DNA from 3 places in the Shewanella halotolerans genome. Region 2 is predicted to be linked to each of the others. Evidence: predicted binding sites of a transcription regulator. Region 2 holds the regulator's gene; each other region holds the start of a gene.
The links. Region 2 encodes LexA, which represses DNA repair genes until DNA is damaged. Its sites were predicted from a motif close to TACTGTATNNNNATACAGTA; they were not measured.
Positions count from the first base shown of each region.

Region 1: dinG (ATP-dependent DNA helicase DinG) is a predicted target of LexA. The motif match lies at 916-935, and genes of this name have one in related genera.
Region 3: recN (DNA repair protein RecN) is a predicted target of LexA. The motif match lies at 1,244-1,263, and genes of this name have one in related genera.

Region 1 covers NZ_CP080417.1:1,667,575-1,669,844, reverse strand. The annotation lists gene K0H81_RS07235 (DNA polymerase II) at 1-820, opposite strand, end outside; gene dinG (ATP-dependent DNA helicase DinG) at 959-2,270, shown strand, end outside.
Region 2 covers NZ_CP080417.1:135,450-137,719, reverse strand. The annotation lists gene yrfG (GMP/IMP nucleotidase) at 1-354, shown strand, start outside; gene lexA (transcriptional repressor LexA) at 473-1,090, shown strand; gene K0H81_RS00625 (cell division inhibitor SulA) at 1,087-1,596, shown strand; gene coxB (cytochrome c oxidase subunit II) at 1,995-2,270, shown strand, end outside.
Region 3 covers NZ_CP080417.1:3,232,134-3,234,403, forward strand. The annotation lists gene K0H81_RS14065 (hypothetical protein) at 1-68, shown strand, start outside; gene K0H81_RS14070 (AEC family transporter) at 165-1,133, shown strand; gene recN (DNA repair protein RecN) at 1,284-2,270, shown strand, end outside.

The DNA.
Region 1 (2,270 bases), 1.5 Mb from region 2:
ATTTGTTATCGACACGCCAGGAAAGCTGCGTGCCTAGCCTGCCAAGCGTTAACGGAACATTGAGCGCCTTGGCCCTGCGATACAAGAGCGCCAGGTCGAAGGTCACAACCGCCCAGCCTATGATGATGTCGGGATCATTGAGCTTAAACCAATCCAGCAGCGCCTTAATTAATGCCGCCTCATTGGGCACAAGCGAGAGATACTCAGGCGGCGAGTCACACGCCTCCCCCACCATGATCACCTGCTGATAGGGCTCGCCGCTGGCCGATTGGCCGTACAGCCCGACACTAAAAAGCTCTCCATCCATGGCACATTCGAAATCCAGCGAGACCACAGCCAGCTTAACTTCTCGATTAACATCTAGCTCACTCCGTCTGGCCCTCTCGGCGATGAGCGTGGGCGTGTCTAGTGCTTGGCTTTGCCAGCGGCCGATAAACTCTACGTCCAAGGCGATGTAACGCTCGATGAGATAACGCTGCTCTGCCCTGAGCTCAGACTCATAAAGGGAGATCCCCTTATCCGTGGCAATACGGCTAAGATGACGAAAACTTTGATTATTGGCGAAATAGAGGGCGCTGACCGGCTCATCGTCAAAGGTGGTTAAGTTAAGTGCTTCGCTGCGCACACCACTCTCATGGTTGCCCCCGAGCAGGCTCAATTCATCCTGAGTACGACAAAAACAGATGCGCTCGCCATTGGGCACAATGACCCGAACCGGCCCTTCGGCCGTACTAAGGTAATAATGTAATTCGCTGCCTTGGTGGTGACGGGTTAAGATCCGCCCTTCTACGCTCACCAGCGGGGTGTTTAAATCATGCAAGCCTGGCTATTATCCAATTAATTTCAACATATTAGATGACACGACAACAAATAAGTCGTGAATTCCTTACTTCTACTCTTCTTAGGCTATGTAATCACTGTTATTATGTACAGCATTATTTGCCAGCACTAAGCCTTCATGTTATCTGCCGACGTTAAAACCCAGATCCGAACGATTTACAAAGAGATTGCCGCCGCCCTGCCTAACTTTAGATCGCGCCGGGAACAAAATTATATCGTCGCCGAGATCTCCAAGACACTCGCTGGTGAATATGACAAGCATAGACGCATCATAGTGGTCGAGGCAGGCACAGGCATAGGTAAGTCGCTGGCTTATATCTTAGGTTCGATTCCTCTGGCTTTAGCGAGTAAGAAGAAGGTCTGTATCGCCACCGCCACGGTTGCCCTGCAGGAGCAGCTACTCAACAAGGACTTACCCTTCTTCTCCAAGCTATCAGGGCTTAATTTCACCTTCGGCCTGGTAAAGGGGCGTCAGCGCTATGTCTGTCTCTCTAAGCTTGAGATGCTGATCGGCGGCGATGACGGCACTCAGATGGCCATGTGGCAGACCAAACCTGACCATAGCCAGGTCGAGCTCTTACAAGGCCTGCTGAAAGATTTTCACGAAGGACGCTGGAACGGCGAGCGCGACACACTGTCTCAGCAGCTGCCCGATCACCTTTGGCAGCAGATCGCCTGCGATAAACACAGCTGCCACAGACAACTCGCCAGCCACAGACACTGCCCCTTCCATAAGGCCCGTGAAGATGTAGACACATGGGACGTACTAATTGCCAACCATAGCCTGCTGTTTGCCGATCTCGAACTGGGCGGCGGGGTGATTCTGCCAGATCCGGAAGAACTCTATTATGTGATCGACGAGGCCCATCACCTACCGATAGTGGCCAGAGACTTCTCAAGCGCTCAGGCAACCCTCAGGGGCGCCATCGACTGGCTTGAAAAAGTCGGCAAGACCAGCGCCAAGCTGCAGAACCAGCTCAAGAGCAACAACATCATAGCCCCCGCCCAGGCCATGCTAGATCACATCAACGATCTCACCAGCCTACTAACCAGCGTCGCCCAATATTGCGACGGCCAGGCGTCCAAATTTGATAACCCCGAGCGGCGCATCCGCTTCGAACACGGCAAGCTACCGGCGGCCTTAACCATGCTGGCGGAAAACCTGGCCACGGCGTCGAGCAGTGCGCTCAAGCAATTTAACAAGATGCTGGCACTGCTCAACGAGGCGATTAAGGATGGCGAGCTACCTAAGCATCAATCTGAGCAGCTACTAAGCGAAACCGGCTTCATGTTACAGCGCCTGGAGAATCTGCAGAAGCTGTGGAAGATGATGGCCAAGGAAGACAGCGCCAAGGGCGCGCCCATGGCTCGCTGGGTCGAGCATCTGGTGGGTAAGCAGAGCGACTATCTGTTTAATGTCTCGCCGATCG
Region 2 (2,270 bases):
CGGCGCATCTTGGTCACCAACGCCCACCCACACAGTCTGGCACTGAAACTCGAGCATACAGAGCTGGCTAACGGACTCGATGAGATGCTCTCGAGTCACGCAACCGGCTATCCCAAGGAACACCCACAATTTTGGCGTCACCTGTTTAGTCAGTTTTCCCTGGATCCCAGCCGTTGCCTGTTTATCGACGACAGCGAGCCCATACTGCAGGCGGCCAAGCAGGCCGGCGTTGGCTACCAGCTGGGGATCAAGAATCCCGACAGCCAGAAGCCTCACAAGCAGTTTGCCGACTTCCCCGCCATCGACGATTACCATCATCTACTGCTCTCACTTGAACAGACGCATCTCGGCTAATCAATCACACTTTAGGCGCTAATCGCTTGATGGGATTGGGAGAAAATCTGGTTAATACTTGCACTGTATAAAATACTGTATATACTGACAGGTACTGTATGGAAAGACAGGATTAATCATGAGACCCTTAACCCCAAGACAAGCCGAGATTTTAGATCTGATAAAACGCAATATAGCCGACACGGGCATGCCGCCTACCCGTGCCGAGATTGCGCGTCGATTAGGCTTTAAGAGCGCCAACGCCGCCGAGGAACACCTCAAGGCCCTGGCCAAGAAAGGCTGCATCGAGATCATGCCCGGCACCTCACGTGGCATCAAGCTGACCCAAGAGGAAGAGCCTGAAGATCTCGGCCTGCCCCTCATAGGTCAGGTGGCCGCAGGTGAGCCTATCCTGGCCCAAGAGCATGTGGAACAACACTATCAGGTTGACCCTAGCATGTTCCGCCCCAGCGCCGACTTTCTGCTGCGCGTCAGGGGTGACAGTATGAAAGATATAGGTATTCTCGAGGGCGACCTACTGGCGGTACATAAGGTCGAACAGGCAAGAAACGGCCAGATAGTCGTGGCCCGCGTGGAAGATGATGTAACGGTTAAACGCTTCGAGAAACGTGGCAGTACCGTCTATCTGCATGCCGAAAATGAAGAGTATTCCCCTATCGTGGTGGACCTCACCACCCAGAGCCTGAGCATCGAAGGCCTGGCCGTCGGCGTTATTCGAAATGGAGACTGGCAATGAACAACCTAATGGGCATGGCGCCACGCCATCCAGGACTGTGGGTCGATCTCGACAGCTCACTAAAGCGCGGCGATGGCAACACTATCTCGACTACGGCAAGTTCGACCCAGGGCAAGCAGGAGCTGCAGGCCCTCACCCCGGAACTGGCTCGACTCAGTCAGCAGGGACAATGGGTGGTGTTAATCAGCCCACCTAATATAGGCTACAAGCAGATGCTGGCCGACGGCGGTGTGCGTATGGATCGCATCCTCTTGGTACACACCAAGGATGAGGTCGAAACCCTGTGGGCGATGGAAAAAGCCCTCACAAGTGGTACATCCAGTGCGGTGATCTGCTGGGCACAAACCCTGGATGCCCGTGACAGTCGTCGCCTACAGATAGTTGCCAAGAATACCCGCGCCCTGGGGGTGGTAATCGAAGATGCGAATGGTCACTTACCTGCCAACCCTTTTCCCCAAGAGGATCTCGGCGGCCAGACCTTGAGTCTGTTCAGTTCGCTGCATTGATATTCCGCGCTTTACCTTTCCATACAGACGCCCCGCCAGGGGCGTTTTTGTGTCTGTTTTGTTTAGAAAAATAAAATAAAAGTGATCTTGATCAATATTTAAACAGCCATTAAGTTAGTAAGAGATATCAACGATTATTTGTTATATCGCACAATTTGGTTGTCGGCTTGAGCGGCGAAAATGAACCTGTACTACCTCGCCTACGGAAGCTGAAATTGGTCTGATATATTCAGCCGTAAGTGCAAGCGTGGTCACCACCAGCAGAACAAGAGATTCACCACCGACGCACTTTGAAGTCATCGTTGCTTTTTTGGGAACTGAAGAGTTTGCATAGAGCCGAGACATACTGTGTGGCTCTTCTTTGTAGTTGCCTTCGCAATTGACAGAGGAGAAGTCTAGTGAAGCAAGTGTTGTGTTGTTTGCTGGCGTTGCTATTTACGCCCACCATACTCGCAGCAGATATGCCCCTGAACATGACATCAGGGGTCACAGAGATCAGCAATAAGGTGTTTAGCCTTCATATGACGATTCTCTATATCTGCTGTGCCATAGGCCTAGTCGTCTTTGGGGTGATGATCTACGCCATCATCAACCATAGGCGCTCCAAGGGTGCCGTCGCGGCAAACTTTCATGAGAGCACTAAGGTAGAGATCGCTTGGACGCTCGTTCCCTTT
Region 3 (2,270 bases), 1.6 Mb from region 2:
TCTACCAGGAGCTGGGGATATTGCCGCCACCTAAGCCACTCCATCGGCGCTCCAGCCCCAAGCATTAGACTTTAGCGTTATAGGGACGCGGCGGGCAAAGTGATACCCTAACGGCGTATTCGGTTTATCACCGCTCGGATCCAAGCCAAGGAAGTCGCCTCCCTATGTTAACCACTCTCTCGCCACTCTTTGTCGTGTTTGGCATCATGGTCACCGGTTTTATCGTGCAAAAGGCGCGGCTACTGCCCGAGGGCAGCGACAACGTCCTCAATCAGTATGTCTATTACATCGCCTTTCCGGCGATCATGATGATAGTGCTGGCCGAGACCCCGATCGAAGAGATCGCCAACTGGGGATTTATTGGCGGCTACAGCCTGGCCATGACACTCATCTATCTGCTAACCGGCCTGCTGTCACTCTGGTTACAGCCCAAGGATAAGCCCCTCGCGGCCATTCGCGCCCTCAACACCACCTTTGGTAACACCTCCTTCATCGGCATTCCGCTGATGATGATGCTGTTTCCCGGCGATCAACTGGCGTTGGCCGCAGCCGCCTTGGCTAGCCTTTTATCGGTAACCATATTTGCCATAGTGCTGGCCCAGCTGGCGCTGTTTCAGGGACAGACAGATAGCGCACTCAAGACAGTATTTTTCGCCCTCATTCAAAACCCCATCATACTGGGAAGCCTGGCCGGGGTAGCGATATCCGCCGCCCATATTGAGCTTTATCGCCCCATCGCCGAGATCATCCGGCAATTTGGCATGACCTCCAGCCCCTGCGCCCTGTTCGCCATCGGCATGGTGCTGTGCAAGGCCAATCAGGGGGGCAGAAACGCCGCCGGCATTCAGTCACGCCTTGCCGAGCTGGCCATGCTTAACCTGAGTAAGCTGCTGCTACAGCCCCTGCTGGCCTATCTGCTACTGGGCGCCTTAGGGGTAAGCGGACAACTGCTACAGATGGGGGTGATTCTGGCCGCCCTGCCCACCGCCGCCAGCGTCTACCTGCTGGCCCACAGATTCAACGTAGGTGCCACCAGTAGCGCCCAGACCATCAGCCTGGGAATAGTGATCAGCTTTGCCACCATTCCGCTGCTGCACCATTGGCTGGATTCGGGCAGCGCAAGCTTGTTTTAACAAATAGGCTTGTTCTAACGAACAGGCTTGTTTTGTCGGACTGCAGAGCCTAAAACTTATTTTCATGGGTAAAAAGCACACAGGTATTTACTGTATAAAAATTCAGTATATACTGTACATGAATACAGTACTTTGTAAAAGGATGTCATCATGCTTTGTCAGCTCAGCATCAATAACTTTGCCATTGTCCGCTTTTTAGAACTCGACTTTAAGTCTGGGATGACCAGCATCACAGGCGAAACCGGCGCGGGGAAGTCGATTGCCATCGATGCCTTAGGCTTATGCCTGGGCAATCGCGCCGATGCCAATACCGTCAGACCGGGCGCCAGCAAGGCCGAAGTCAGTGCCCGCTTCGCCCTCGACGATATCCCGCTGGCCAAACGTTGGTTAGAAGACAATGACCTTGAGCTAGACGACGAATGTATCCTGCGCCGCACCATAGGCAGCGACGGTCGCTCACGCGCCTACATCAACGGTAACCCTGTGCCCCTCAACCAGATGCGCGCCCTAGGCCAGCTGCTTATCGGCATTCACGGCCAACATGCCCACCACGCCATGTTAAAGAGTGAGCATCAACTTACCCTGCTCGACAGCTATGCCAACCACAAGATGTTGCTCGAAGCCTGTAGCGCCAGCTACCAGCGCTTCAAGCTGATCCAAAAGGAGTTGAGCCAGCTACAGCAGTCGCAACATGAGCGCATCGCCCGCAAGCAGCTGCTGCAATATCAGGTCGAAGAGTTGGACGAATTCGCCCTGGGCGAAGAAGAGTTTGACGAGATAGAGGCCGAGCATAAGAAACTGGCCAACGGCACTGCCCTAATCCAGGCCTGCCAGCGCACCCTCTACCTGCTACAGGATAATGAAGAGGGCGCCATAGAATCGCTGCTCAACATGAGTCTGGATCAGGCCCAAGAGCTCGAAGGTTACGATCCCGAGCTTAAAGGGGTGGGTAACATGCTTAACGATGCCCTGATCCAGGTACAGGAGAGTAGCAGTGAGCTGCAACGCTACCTAGATAAACTGGAGCTGGACCCGGATCATTTTGCGGCCCTGGAGCAACGCCTGTCGAAGATCATGATGCTGGCACGTAAGCACCACGTAAACGCCAAAGATCTCTATCAGCATCACCAGACGCTG